DNA from 2 places in the Dysosmobacter sp. genome. Region 2 is predicted to be linked to the other one. Evidence: predicted binding sites of a transcription regulator. Region 2 holds the regulator's gene; the other holds the start of a gene.
The links. The regulator CtsR, encoded in region 2, represses protease genes until heat stress. The targets are predictions, from matches to a motif close to AAGGTCAANNAAGGTCAAAT.
Positions count from the first base shown of each region.

Region 1 (7,028 bases), on a different contig from region 2:
GTCATCTGTGACGACCAGCTCTTTGTGAAGGTCACTCCGGCGGGTGAAGCAACGTTTCCAAACCTATCCAAGGCTCCGCCTTACGAAGGAGCCAAGGATTACATCTGGGTGGAGGATGTGGACGACCGGGACACCATGACAGCCCTTACCCGCCTTACCTGTCTGGCCCTTCAGGAACAGCAGCCGAAAAAACGGAGGAAATGACCATGGCTTTTGACTACAAGAAAGCGTACAAGGAGTTCTATCTGCCGCCCAGGACGCCGGGTATCGTCACGGTGCCCGCCATGAACTTCCTGGCGGTGCGGGGACAGGGCGACCCCAACGAGGAAAATGGCGCCTACAAGCAGGCCCTGGGGATGCTCTACGCCGTGGCCTTCACCATCAAGATGAGCAAAATGAGCAAGCAGCACAAGCTGGAGGGATACTTTGACTATGTGGTACCGCCTCTGGAGGGGCTGTGGTGGCAGGAGGGTGTCCATGGGGTGGACTACGCCCGCAAAGCGGATTTTCAGTGGATTTCCCTCATCCGCCTGCCGGAGTTCGTGACGAAAGAAGTCTTTGATTGGGCCATCCGGGAGGCCACGGAAAAGAAACAGCAGGACTTCTCCACGGTGGAGTTCTTCCCCTGGGAGGAGGGCTTGTGCGTCCAGTGCATGCACATCGGTCCCTATGACGACGAGCCCGCCACCGTGGCCGCCATGGCCGAATACGCCAAGGCTCATGGCTACCAGGAGGACTTCGGGGAAGGGCGGTTCCACCACGAGATCTATTTGAGCGATGTGCGTCGGTGCAAACCGGAGCGGCTGAAAACGGTGATCCGGCAGCCGATTAGAAGGGCGGAGTCATGAACCACATTCCGATACAAATCCGAAAAATCCATCCGGATGAGTACGGCCTTCTGCGGGAGTTTCTCTATCAGGCCATCTATCTCCCGGAGGGTGCCCCGCCGCCGCCCCGGTCGGTGGTGGATCTGCCGGAGCTGCAGGTCTATATTGCCGGCTTCGGCACACACTCCGGCGACGATTGTCTTGTTGCCGAGGTGGAGGGGACGGTGGTCGGCGCGGCGTGGAGCCGCATCATGGAGGATTACGGCCACATCGACAGCAGTACCCCATCCCTGGCCATCTCAATGCTGCCGGGATACCGTGGACTTGGCATCGGGACCCAGCTGCTGAACGGACTTCTGCTTTTACTGCAGGAGAATGGGTATCTCCGAGCATCCCTCTCTGTTCAGAAAGAGAACCCGGCGCTGCGCCTGTATGAGCGGGCAGGCTTTCGGATTTTAGCGGAAAAGGACACGGAATACTTGATGCTGCGGGACATCGCCAAGTATATTGATATGGAGGCGGCACCATGAAAGGCTTTACCCGTACAGAAACCCGCTTTTCCCTGTGCGGCCTCAACTGCGCCGTGTGCAGTATGCACCTGGGTGGCTACTGTCCTGGCTGCGGCGGCGGAACAGGCAATCAGAACTGCGCCCTGGCCAAGTGCTCCCTGGAGCACGGCGGCGTCCAGTTCTGCTGGGAGTGCCCGGAGTACCCCTGCACCCGCTACGAGGGCTTCGACGATGGGGATTCCTTTATGCCCTACCGGAACCGGCAGCAGGACATTGCCCGGGAACGGGAGGTGGGGCTGGAAGCCTACCTTGCCCAGTTGGAGGAAAAACGGGCAATTCTTCATGAGCTTCTGGATCGTTACAACGACGGCCGCCGCAAGACCCTTTTCAACACGGCGGTTTATCTCCTGTCCCTGGAGGATTTGCGCTCCGTGATGGCCGATTTGGGCAGCCGGCCGGAGTTGGAAGATCGACCAATCAAGGAGCGTGCCCTTGCCGCTGTGGGGCTGCTGCAGGAGGCGGCTGGCCGTCGGGGCATCAGCTTGAAACGCAATAAGAAACCAAAGAAGGGGTGAGCGCATGGCGACTTCCAAGGTGACAGTCCATTTTCCCTGTCCGGTGGAACAGGTGTGGAAGATCGTGACCGACCTCTCAAATACCGCCTGGCGCAGTGATTTGTCCCAGGTAGAGGTTCTGGACGAGACCCACTTTTTGGAGTACACCAAAAGCGGCTATGCCACGCATTTTACAGTCACAGCCTGTGAGCCGGCCCGTTACTGGGCCTTCACCATGGGCAACGGCAATATGTCCGGCACCTGGGAGGGCATCTTCCAGGCGGCGGAGGGCGGCACGCGGCTTACCTGCACCGAGACCGTGGCAGGTAAGCACTGGTGGATGCGACCCTTCGTCCCCAGCTATCTGAAGCGGCAGCAGAAGCGGTATCTGGACGATTTGCGGAGGGAATTGCTGAAATAAGTTGTGTTAATCTGCGTTGCTTGCGGCAACGGGCCATTCTCCCTACAATGAGAGCGAAAGGAGTGAGCCCACATGTTAAACGAAAACATAAAGGCGATTAGAAAATCAAAGGGGCTTTCCCAACAAGAGCTTGCCGTGAAGCTGAATGTGGTGCGGCAAACCATCTCAAAATGGGAGCAAGGATTGTCTGTCCCGGATTCCGATCTGCTGATCTCCCTGTCGGAAGCCCTTGAGACACCTGTGAGCACGTTGCTTGGAGAGACTGTGATGGAGTCGGAGGCGGATGCGGTCAAAGCGCTCTCCGAAAAGCTGGAGATTATCAATTTGCAGTTCGCACGGAGAAAGACGCTTAGAAGAAAAGTCCTTCATTGGTCGCTGATTTCATTATGCGTAGTCATCGTGGCAGTATCCGCAGCCTTGGTGGTCGTCAACAGTCCTTACCTGGGTTGGGATTTTCATGACCCGGAAATTGCCGTTGCAGGCACGGCTTTTCACGCATTTGAATGGCTGTTTGTCAGGTTGGCACCCATTGTCCTGATGGCGGCAATGGTCGGAGTTTGTTTAACGCGGAAAAAAGCATAAGGAGTTTCTCCGGAAGGGAAGTCCCGCTGATTACAGAACTTTCCCCCTCAGGCTAACATCCATCCTCGGTTGAAATCAGCACAAAGGGCCAAAGGTGTCGTTCTCTTTTGCCCTTATATCCTCTATGATCATATCAGCAGCTGCCCAGAACCAATCAATCGATCATAAGAGGAGAATACTACCATGAATACGGATAAAATTTTTGCGGAAGCCATTGCCAACGAATATGCCCCTAAGGATACCTCCAAGGTCGTTGCCCTGAGAAAGCTGGACCGGAAGGCAAAGGGTCCGGCCAATATCTTCGCCTACAGCTTCGGTGTCCTGATGACCCTGGTCCTCGGCCTGGGGATGTGCCTTTCCATGCAGGTGATCGGTGGGGGCGGCGTCCTGATGACGGGCGCCGGGATCCTCCTGGGGATTCTGGGCCTCATCGGCGTGGGCCTGAACTACCCCGTCTACAAGAAACTCCTGCGGTCCGGCAAGGAAAAATATGCCTTTGAGATCATGCAGCTGGCCCGGGATATCAGCGAATCGGCAGAATAAACACGAGAGGAGGGCGGCAGATGAACAAGTCCGAAAGCAAATACTTCAATACCGCCCTGCGGATGGACGAGGCGCTCCTGGCCCTGCTGGAGGAGAAGGACCTGGAATATATCACCGTGAAGGAGATCTGTCACCAGGCCGGCGTGAACCGGTCCACCTTCTACCTGCACTATGAGACTATCGCCGACCTGGTGAACGAGACCTTAGAGATGATCAACCAGCGTTTTCTCTCCTACTTCCCCCAACAGGAAGAAGAGATCCTGGGCAACCTGGACAGCCGGGAGCGGGAAGAGCTGGTTTTGGTCACCCGGGAATATCTTCTCCCTTATCTCCGCTTCATCCGGGACAACAAAAAGGTCTACCGGGCGGCATTCCGGAATCCGAGCAGCGTGCAGGCTCATACACGATATGGGGAACTAAAGCAGCATATCCTGCGCCCCGTTCTGGAACGGTTTGAGATCCCGGCCTCCCACCGCCCCTATTACATCGCCTACTATGTGGAGGGCATCGCCGCCATCGTCAAGGAATGGCTGCGGCAGGACTGCGCAGATGAGGTGGAGATGATTGCCGACATCATCGAGTCCTGTGTGCGGCCCAGGGACGATAGCCATGAGAAATAACGGCAGGGCTGCGCGCTTCTTCCGGATATAGAGGGAGGATTGCATCTATCAAACTCTGATGAGCGCCGCTGTGCCTTTGGCAGCACGGCGCTCTTTGCATCAGCTCCGTATTGCTTCTGGTAAGCGCGTGATTTATGCGGTCATTGTGGCCATCACTGTGCGGGTGCTGCGGAAAGGGGTGAGGCAGCCAGGTGGCTCTGCTTGTGGACGGCAAACATAAATCCTCCTGTCCTGTGCTGCTCTGAAGGCAGCACAGGACAGGAGGATTTTCCATTGATCATTTTTGGTAGAAGACCATATTTCCCATAGCCTTGGACTTTTCCGGGTTTGTATCTCCCTTTACTTCCGCAAAATCTGTTCCATGGATTTTCCCTTGGCCAATTCGTCCACCAGTTTGTCCAGGTACCAGATCTCCCGCATGAGAGGATCGTCTATTTCCTCCACCCGGACGCCGCATATCGTCCCTGTGATAAGCTCCCGGTTGGGATTCATGTCCGGGGCGTTGCGAAAGAAGTCACCGTAGCTGATGCCGGATTGTTCCAGCCGGGACAGCTCTTCCGGGGTGTATCCAGTGAGCCAGGCGGTCACCTGATCCACGTCTTCCCGGGTGCGGCCCTTTTTCTCAGCCTTGGCTACCAGCAGAGGATAGAGTTTTGCAAACGGCATCTCTGTTACATCCATACGGGGCATATCGTCATCCTTTCCCGGACTCAGTCATCCAACGGGGACTTGCCATCAGAGCTGATATATACCGCAGTTGATGGGTTCATCATAACATGAATACGACCATCTGACAATCCGCACAAGGGAGTAGAGGCAGGCGGTTTCATCCCCCTTTCTGGGGGATTCCCAGCTGCGAAAGAGGGACAGGCTCCCGGCTTTTCACCGAGGGCCTGTCTCGCCTTTATTTTGCCCAATCAACCACGGCGTCCCGCAGAAAGTGGGCACAGCCGGGTACAGCCTTGTCGTAGTAGACCGTGAACCGCGGGTCATTCACATAGAGTTCCGCGATTCCCCGGTGTTTGGCAGGGTCGTATTGATTTCCGGTGATGGTGAGCCACCGGCGGTGGAGAGCGCAGATTTCCTTTCCCGCCTCACTCTCCGGGGAGAGGCCCGCTTGGATGGCTGCTTCCAGCCGCTTTTGGATCTCACGGCCCAAGTCGGTCCACTCCCGGTACTGCTCCAGAGTCAGATTCATCACCGCGGCGTTGGCCTCGTCCACCTCTTTGTCGCCGTACTTGGCGCGGATCTCTGCTCCGTAAACTTCCTCGTTGTGGGCTACCGTGCGTTGCTTGAACGCCTCAAATTTCTGCTCATCGCTCATGATCTCATTCCTTTCTTCCGCTCCGATGGTGTCTTTCACCGACCGGATCAGCCTATCCAGCCGTTCCCGCTCTGCCTCCAATGCGGCCAAGTGGCTGCGCAGAGCGGCCAGACGGTCAAAGGAGGGATCGTCCAGGCATTCCTTGATCCGGGCCAGCTCCACCCCCAGGGCCCGGTAATAGAGAATATCCTGCAGCCGGTCTACCTCTGCCTTGCCGTAATAGCGGTAGCCGCTCTCCGCTACACGGCTGGGCTTCAGCAGCCCGATCTGGTCGTACCAGCGCAGGGCGCGGGTGGTCACCCCGGACAGGTGCGACAGTTCCTGGATGGAATACTCCATAAACATCCCTCCCTGAGGATAGGGTATCAGTTGACGGAGCGTCAGAGTCAAGGGGAATTTTAAATTTGATGGATCTCCTGCTGCAACCGCTCCAAAAATTCCGCAGCCGGGATCCCGTCCATCTGGGTGTGGTGGAACTGGAAGGACACCGGCAGGGTGGTGCGCAGCCACTTTTTCCGGTATTTGCCCCAGATGAGGAAGGGGTTGTTGTAGCATCCGGCGTAAATGTTCACCGCACCGTCGATCTCATACCCCGCCAGAGCGGAGGTGCCGATGACCATATAGTCCTCGCCCAGCTCAAAGCTCTCCCCGCTCTCGCGGACCTGTCCGGTGAGCTTCCGATAATCCCGATTAAATTGCTCCAAATCATCGGAAACGGGAATGTCACAGGTGGCGATGGCGCCGTCCCGAGTGGCCACCACGGTATTGATCGCCAAGCGGTCGTACTCCATCAGCTTGTCTCCCACCGGAAGCAGGTAGAAGTCCTCCGTCCGGGCCGCCGCTTTTCCGATGCACCAGCACAGGAGCATATTGAATGAATAACCCCGTTTCCGGCTCATCCGTACCAGCGCCGTTACATCCAGGGTCTTTATCAGGGTCACCATGGGCATGGGAGCCTTCATCCAGAGTTCAAAGGCCAGCGCCCGGGAGGTGCTCTTTGGATCTATTTCTTTCATGTTGTTCTCCATTCTGTTTATGAAGTCCGGTTCGGTTGGCCGCGGTAAGTATCCCATATCATAGCATAACGCTTTATGGCAGGCAACCGAATCCCATGTTCCAAAGCCGGAACTTGTGGTATAATGGAACACCATAAGTCAAATGAAAGCAACAAACGACGAGGACCAAATATGAAACGCATTTTTCTTTTAGAGGACGATGAGACCCTGGGGCGGGGGATCGCTATGGCCCTGACAGGGCCGGAGGCATCCGTCTTTTGCCGCCCAAACTTGGCAAAGGCCCGGGAAGTGCTGGCGGAAGATCGATTTGACCTGCTGATTCTGGATGTGAATCTCCCTGACGGCAGCGGCCTTACTCTGCTGCGTCAGGTGCGCTCGGAGGGCGACGCCACTCCGGTGATTCTGCTCACCGCCAACGATCTGGAGTTGGACGAGGTCACCGGGCTGGAGGCCGGTGCGGACGACTATATCACCAAGCCCTTCTCTCTGGCGGTACTCCGAGCCAGAGTGAATGCCCAGCTCCGCCGAAGAGCCCCCAAGGTATCCCAGACCCTGTCCATGGGTCCCTTTGCATTTGACTTTGAGAACATGGATTTCCGCCGGGACGGCAGGGGAGTGGAGCTCTCCAAAAC
Region 1 is NZ_DAWBAJ010000019.1:23,400-30,427, reverse strand. It holds gene ACT67G_RS06735 (TfoX/Sxy family protein) at 1-204, shown strand, start outside; gene ACT67G_RS06730 (GyrI-like domain-containing protein) at 207-848, shown strand; gene ACT67G_RS06725 (GNAT family N-acetyltransferase) at 845-1,357, shown strand; gene ACT67G_RS06720 (DUF3795 domain-containing protein) at 1,354-1,911, shown strand; gene ACT67G_RS06715 (SRPBCC family protein) at 1,916-2,311, shown strand; gene ACT67G_RS06710 (helix-turn-helix domain-containing protein) at 2,384-2,893, shown strand; gene ACT67G_RS06705 (dihydropteridine reductase) at 3,077-3,436, shown strand; gene ACT67G_RS06700 (TetR/AcrR family transcriptional regulator) at 3,457-4,056, shown strand; gene ACT67G_RS06695 (DUF2200 domain-containing protein) at 4,396-4,746, opposite strand; gene ACT67G_RS06690 (MerR family transcriptional regulator) at 4,961-5,719, opposite strand; gene ACT67G_RS06685 (CatA-like O-acetyltransferase, family 2) at 5,779-6,396, opposite strand; gene ACT67G_RS06680 (response regulator transcription factor) at 6,568-7,028, shown strand, end outside.
Region 1: the regulator CtsR is predicted to act here: its motif matches at 2,989-3,008, upstream of ACT67G_RS06705 (dihydropteridine reductase).

Region 2 (7,028 bases):
TCTCACCGCGGCCCAGAGCGGGCTTGATGATGTTGGCGGCATCCACGGCGCCCTCGGCGGAGCCGGCGCCCACGATGGTGTGCAGCTCATCGATGAAGAGGATCACGTTGCCGGACTTCTTCACTTCCTCCAGGGTCTTCTTGATACGCTCCTCAAACTCGCCACGGTACTTGGTGCCGGCCACCATGCCGGAAAGGTCCAGGGAGAGGATGCGCTTATCCAGCAGATCGTCGGGCACGTCGCCCATGGCGATCTTCCGGGCCAGGCCCTCGGCGATGGCCGTCTTGCCGACACCGGGTTCGCCGATGAGGCAGGGGTTGTTCTTGGTACGGCGGGAGAGGATCTGGATCACCCGCTGGATCTCCTGATCACGGCCGATGACCGGATCCAGCTTGCCTGCCCGGGCATCTGCCGTCAGATCACGGGTGAACTCCTGGAGGGTCTTGTTCTTGCCGTCGTCCCGGGAGGCGGATTTGGCGCCGCCGGAAGAGGAAGAACGGCTGTTCTGAGGTGCCTGGGAGAGTTTGGTCATGAGGGCGGTGTAGAGCTTACGGGCATCCACACCGGCGGTACGCAGGATGCGGACGGCCATGTTGTTGCCCTCCCGCAAAATGCCTGCCAGCAGGTGTTCAGTACCCACGAAGTTGCACCCGCCCCGGACGGAGTCCTCCATGGCGATCTCCACCACGCGCTTGGCTCTGGGGGTCAGGCCCTGAGCGGGGTTGCCGCCGGGCAGCCCGGCGCCCACGCTCTTTTTGATGATCTCCACGATCATCTCATCGGTGAGGCCCTCTTCGGTCAGCACCTCGTGGGCCACACCCTCGTTTTCACGCATCAATCCCAGCAGCAGGTGCTCGGTGCCCACGTAACCATGGCCCAGCTCCCCGGCTGCTTCCTGGGAAAGCCGCAGAGCCTCTTCGGCTCCGGGCGTAAATCTGTTTTCATTCATAAATCGTTACCTTCCTTTCTGTGGGAAAGCCCTGTTACTTGTCTTCCTTGTTTTCCTTGCGCTCCGCTTCCAGCTGCCGGATCTGATCCCGCAGCTCCGCGGCCCGCTCGAAGTTCTCCTGGTGAACGGCCTTCTTCATCTCCATGCGCAAAGCGTTGAGCTGACGCATCCGGGCGAAGCGTCCCTGCTCCTCTTTGCCCACCAGATCATCCTTCTTCTCCTGCGTCTGAGCCTCCTGGGTCTGCACGGGCGCTGCGCTGAGGGCCGGCATATCGGCGAAGAAGTCGTCGAAGGGGTCCTCCAGCAACCGGTTCATCCGACCGAAGAGACTGGGCATGGGAGAGAAGAAGTCATCGAGGAAGCTGCCTCCGAAGAAGCTGTTTCCGCCGAAGAAATTCTGCATCATCCGCTGACTGCGGGCTGCCACCTGCTGGGTATAGCCCAGCTTCTGGGCGCACTCGCTGCAAAGGTGCTTCTCCGTGATCTGTCCGTTGATATTGCTCTGGTAAACAAACGTTACCTCATTCTTGCCACAATTTTCGCATTTCATAATGTATTCCTCCTATATGAGAGATATTGTTTACAACTTAGAAGGTGCTCCGCAGGACTAAACCTGCAAGATCAGCACCTGGCGCAGGATGTCCGCGCGCACCGCGTCCCGGCTCTCCCGGGGCACCTGGGCCAAAGCCTTGTCGCCCACAGCGGCCAGGATCGCCCGTCCGGCGTTCTCCTCCAGCGCTCCGGCCTGTACCAGATTGCTGAGGATCGCCCGGGCAGAGGGCAGGTCCATCCGCTCCCCCAGGGAGTTGATGACGTGCATCAAAAGCGTCTGCCGGTCTACCCGGACCCGCGTGATCCGGATGTATCCGTTACCGCCCCGGCGGCTTTCCACAATGTATCCCCGCTCCGGGGAAAACCGGGTGGACATCACGTAATTGATCTGACTGGGTACGCAGTTAAAGCGTTGGGCCAGATCGCTGCGCTGAACTTCCAGCACACCGTCTTCCGCCTCGTCCAGGCTCTCCTGGAGGAAGCTGGCAATCAAATCTGAAATTCCCACGTTTTGACCATCCCTTTCCAAAAGCCTCGCCAAAGTCTTTCAGCTTTGACTTTGACTTTCTTTGATCTTTGTTTCTGACGTTAGTATACCACCCTTTGATCAAATGTCAAGGGGTAAAATTTGACTTTCTTTGACCAATTTGAAAATAAATTGTGAACGACGTCCATTCCGCTTGCTGGGTAAAATCTCCGATAAGTTTTTAACAGATTCCCTTGCTTTTTTGGAATAGTATGATAAAATGAAAGTCACAAAATCTTATGGAGGTGTTTCCAATGGCCTACAAGATCACTTCTGCCTGCGTGAGCTGCGGCTCCTGCGCCGACGTTTGCCCCGCTGGTGCCATCAGCCAGGGCGATGATCAGTACGTCATCGACGCTGCCGCTTGCCTGGACTGCGGTTCTTGCTGCGACACTTGCCCCAACGGCGCCATCGTCCCCGAGGAATAATCTAAAAGGGATACATAAAAGCACCGCAAGCTCTTTGCTTGCGGCGCTTTTTTGTTTTCCGGCGGAGGAAATGAGCCTTGCGGCTCTTTCCCTTTTTGACTATAATAAGTTGCGTAAACCGTGCCGCGGATCTCCACGGCACTTTTCCACGGAAGGAGCACGCCATGGAGCACTGGGAGTCCATCAGCCCCGGCGGATACCGCTTTGTCTATGACGAGGCCGTCTTTCCACCGGGTACCGACAGCTTTCTGCTGTCCGCCCTGCCCCGGCTCAAGGCCGGGATGCGGGTGTGCGACCTGGGCTGCGGCTCGGGGCTTTTGAGCCTGCTGCTGCTCCAGCGCCAGCAGGGGCTGGACGTCACGGGCGTGGAACTGGATGAACATGCCGCGGCTCTGGCCCGGCGGGCAGCGGCGGAAAACGGCCTGACAAAGCAGATGCGGGTGGCCTGCGGAGATCTGCGGCAGATCCGCGCCCTGCTCCCTGCCGGAGCTTTCGACCTGGTGATCTGCAACCCGCCCTACTACGCCCCCCAGGGAGGAAAGCTGTCTGCCCGGCCCTCCCTGCGCACCGCCCGGGCGGAGCTCACCTGCACGGCGGAGGATGTGTGCGCCGCCGCAGCGTACCTGCTGCGCTGGGGCGGCAGCTTCTGCGTGGTTCACAAGCCGGAGCGGCTGACGGATCTCCTGTGCGCCCTGCGGGGCGCGACCCTGGAGCCCAAGCGTCTGCGCTTCGTCTGTCCCCGGCCGGGCACGGCCCCCTCCCTCTTTCTTCTGGAAGGACGCCGGGGCGGCAGGCCGGGTCTGGAGATCCCATCTCCCCTGGTGCTGTGCCGGGAGGACGGGAGCCCCACGGCGGAGCTGGACGCCATTTACTTTCGGACTGAGGAGGACATGCCATGAGCGGCACACTCTATCTGGTGGCCACCCCCATCGGCAATCTGGGAGACTTCTCCCCCAGAGCCGTGGAGACCCTGGAAAATGCGGATTTCATCGCCGCGGAGGACACCCGGGTGTCCATCAAGCTCTTGAACCACTTCAACATCAAAAAGCCTCTGGTCAGCTACCACGAGCACAACCACGTCTCCGCCGGACAGGCCATCCTCGCCCGGCTGCTGGCGGGGGAATCCTGCGCCCTGGTGACGGACGCGGGCACCCCCGCTGTGTCGGATCCCGGGGAGGATCTAGTGCGGCTGTGCGCGGAAAACGGCGTGACGGTGCTCTCCATCCCCGGCTGCTGCGCGGCGGTGAACGCCCTGGCCGTCAGCGGCCTGCCCACCGGACGCTTTACCTTTGAGGGATTCCTCACCGTCAACAAAAAAAGCCGTCGGGAGCATCTGGACAGTCTCCGGGGGGAACGACGCACCATGATCTTCCACGAAGCTCCCCACAAGCTTGCCGCCACCCTGGCGGACCTGCGAGACACCTTCGGCCCGGACCGGCAGATCGCCCTTTGCCGGGAGCTGACGAAGCTCCACGAGGAAACCCGCCGCACCACCCTGGGCGAGGCTGCGGACTATTACGCCGCCAATCCCCCCAAGGGGGAGTTTGTCCTGGTGGTGGCAGGTGCCCAGCAGGAAACCGGCGCCGCCGTGACGTTGGAGGAAGGTGTGGAGCAGGTGCTGGCCCTGCGGGAGCTGGGGATGCGCCTCAAGGACGCCGCCCGGGAGGTGGCGGAGCACACGGGCCTTTCCAAAAACGAGCTCTACACCGCCGCGCTCAACCGCTGAACTCCCCCGCCCCATAAAAAACAAACAGCACCCCGTCCGCCTCGGCAGTATGGATCATACTGCCTGGCAGCCGGGGTGCTGCTTCATGTTGGCAACAAACGTGCACAGCGGGCATGGCTCCCATGATCTCGCGATCAAAGATTTTTCAGCTCCCGCAGGCACTTCGGGCAAACGTTCTTTCCTTTAAATACCGTGATATCCTTTGTACTGTCACAGAAAATGCAACTGGGTTTATACTTTTTCAGAATGACAGACGAGCCTTCCACATAAATTTCCAGTGCGTCCTTCTCCGCAATGTCCAGGGTACGGCGCATCTCGATGGGCAGAACGATGCGCCCCAGTTCGTCCACTTTCCTTACGATTCCCGTAGATTTCACGTTCTTTCTCCTTTTCCGCCTTGATTCTTGCCAGCGTACTGACAATATCACAGCCTGTTATTATTTGTCAATTACTATTTGAAAAGTTAAAACTAAATTCACATTTGCATATCTAATCGACTTTTTTCGCCAGAAAAGTACAAATCGTCCTCGATTTACAGTAAAAAAGCAAGTAAATATCTATCCAGGATTTCAGAAGGAGTGATTACGATGGCAATGGCCTGGGTTTGGGCGGGCATGGTGGTCTTATCCCTGATTTTCGGACTGGCCACCGGAAACCTTGAAAATGTTTCCAACGCGGCCATGGAGGGCGCCAATTCCGCCGTGGAGCTAAGCGTCTCCATGGCCGGCGTCATGTGCCTGTGGAGCGGTGTCATGGAGATCATGAACGCCTGCGGATTGTCCCAGGGGCTCTCACGGGCCTTTCGGCCCATTTTGCGCCGGCTGATGCCCGAGGCCAGCCGGGATCCGGAGACGCTCTCCGCCCTGTCCGCCAACGTCTCGGCCAACCTGCTGGGACTGGGCAATGCGGCCACGCCCCTGGGCATCCAGGCTGCCCGCCGGATGTCCCGGGACTGCAGCGGCGTTGCCAGCGACGAGCTGTGTCTGCTGGTGGTGCTCAACACCGCCTCCATCCAGCTACTGCCGGCCACCATCGCCTCGGTTCGGGCGGCCGCCGGATCCGCCGCCCCCCTGGATATCCTGCCGGCGGTGTGGCTCTCGTCGGCGCTGTCCGTGGCGGCAGGGCTCACCGCCGCCCGCCTGTTCAGTGCCCTGGGGAGGTGGCGGCGATGAACGTCAGCGCTCTGGTGATCCCGCTGCTGCTGGCCCTGGTGGCCGTCTGGGGCATGGGCAAGCGGGTGAACGTCTACTCCGCCCTGACCCACGGTGCCGAGGAAGGACTGACGGTGCTGGTACACATCATCCCCAATCTGGTGGGACTGCTGACGGCTGTGGCCATGTTCCGGGCCTCCGGCGCCATGGACGCCCTGTCTGGCGTATTCGCCCCGGTCCTGGAGGCTCTGGGGATCCCGCCGGAGACCGCGCCGCTGATGCTCATCCGCCCTGTCTCCGGCGGCGGCGCACTGGCGGTGGGCAGTGATCTGATGACCTCCTACGGCCCGGACAGCTATATCGGCCGGGTGGCGGCGGTGATGCTGGGCAGCACTGAAACCACCTTTTACACCATCGCCGTCTACTACGGCTCCGCCGGCATCCAGCGGACCCGCCACACCATTCCCGCGGCCCTGACAGCAGATCTTACGGGCTTTGTGGCCTCCGCTTTGGCAGTGCGGCTGTTTTTCGGAACATAAAAAACATGGAGCGGAAGCATGGCTTCCGCTCCATGGACCGTTTCCGCTGAGGTGCTTCAATAGGGGTCGGCTATCACCGCGTCGGCGTACCGGGCGGCGTACTCCCCGTCCACCAGGAAGCGCACCTCTCCCACCGTATCCAGAGACTTCAGGGAGAGGGCCATGGCCCGCACCACGGGCGCCATCTCGGTCTCCTCCGGCAGTTCCGCCAGCAGGGCGGCGGAGAGGTTCACATAGCACACATCCTCCTCCAGCCAGACGGATTTTGCCCGGAAGCCCTCCGGGATCACAGGCAGCAAGGACCGGTCCCGCGGGCCCTCCTCCAGTCCCTGGAGCACCGCCGCCACCTGGGTGTCGCCCTCGTAGAGCTCCAGTGTACGCTCCTCTGCCGTCAGATTGCCCCGGCTGTCCCGGAAGTACAGATGGGCCTCTACCGTGCCCACCACGTCCTCCGTACTGGACAGCAGTACGTCCCGTGGAGAGAAGCGCTGGGTGGTTCGATAGGCCAGCTCCTTGCCCCGCACCATGATGCTGACGGAGGCAATCTCCGGCAGCTGCGTCAGCGTCAGAGCAATGGCGTAGTCCGCCAGTGTCAGCTCCACCCCGGAGAGGGTGCTGTATGCAGACGAGAGATCCACCAGTGCCCGGGCGCCGTCCAGTTCCAGGCTCAGCAGGGTAGTCCCCGCGGGGATGGTGTTCACCAGCGTCTCATCCACCGGCCCCGCCAGCAGCTCTTCCATCAGGGCTTGGGCCACCTGCGCCACCCCCTGCTGTTCCTCCTCATCCAGATAGACGGTCTCCGCCCGCAGGGCGTCGCCTCCCGGGGCGTTGGCCAGATCCGCCTCCCGGAAATAGAGCAGATAGGCCGCCTCCTCCTGTCCGGTGACGGCGGCGTAGGCACAGCCGGAGGCCAGCAGCACCAAAATCAGCAGTCCTGCCAGGACCCGTTTCATGCTTCACTCCCCCCTTCCGGCAGCGGCCAGCTGACGGTAAACACCGCGCCGCCCTCCGGGCGGTTGGCGGCCACTACCTGTCCACCCCGGCGCTTCACCGTGTCACTGACGATGGACAACCCCAATCCCGTGCCTCCGGCAGCCCGGGAGCGGGCCTTGTCCACCCGGTAGAACCGCTGGAACACCCGGGGCAGATCCTCCTCC
Region 2 is NZ_DAWBAJ010000012.1:291-7,318, forward strand. It holds partial or broken gene ACT67G_RS04840 (Clp protease N-terminal domain-containing protein) at 1-949, opposite strand, end outside; gene ACT67G_RS04845 (UvrB/UvrC motif-containing protein) at 984-1,499, opposite strand; gene ACT67G_RS04850 (CtsR family transcriptional regulator) at 1,557-2,009, opposite strand; gene ACT67G_RS04855 (DUF362 domain-containing protein) at 2,282-2,455, shown strand; gene ACT67G_RS04860 (tRNA1(Val) (adenine(37)-N6)-methyltransferase) at 2,620-3,354, shown strand; gene rsmI (16S rRNA (cytidine(1402)-2'-O)-methyltransferase) at 3,351-4,181, shown strand; gene ACT67G_RS04870 (AbrB/MazE/SpoVT family DNA-binding domain-containing protein) at 4,316-4,558, opposite strand; gene ACT67G_RS04875 (nucleoside recognition domain-containing protein) at 4,769-5,353, shown strand; gene ACT67G_RS04880 (spore maturation protein) at 5,350-5,871, shown strand; gene ACT67G_RS04885 (GerMN domain-containing protein) at 5,928-6,824, opposite strand; gene ACT67G_RS04890 (sensor histidine kinase) at 6,821-7,028, opposite strand, start outside.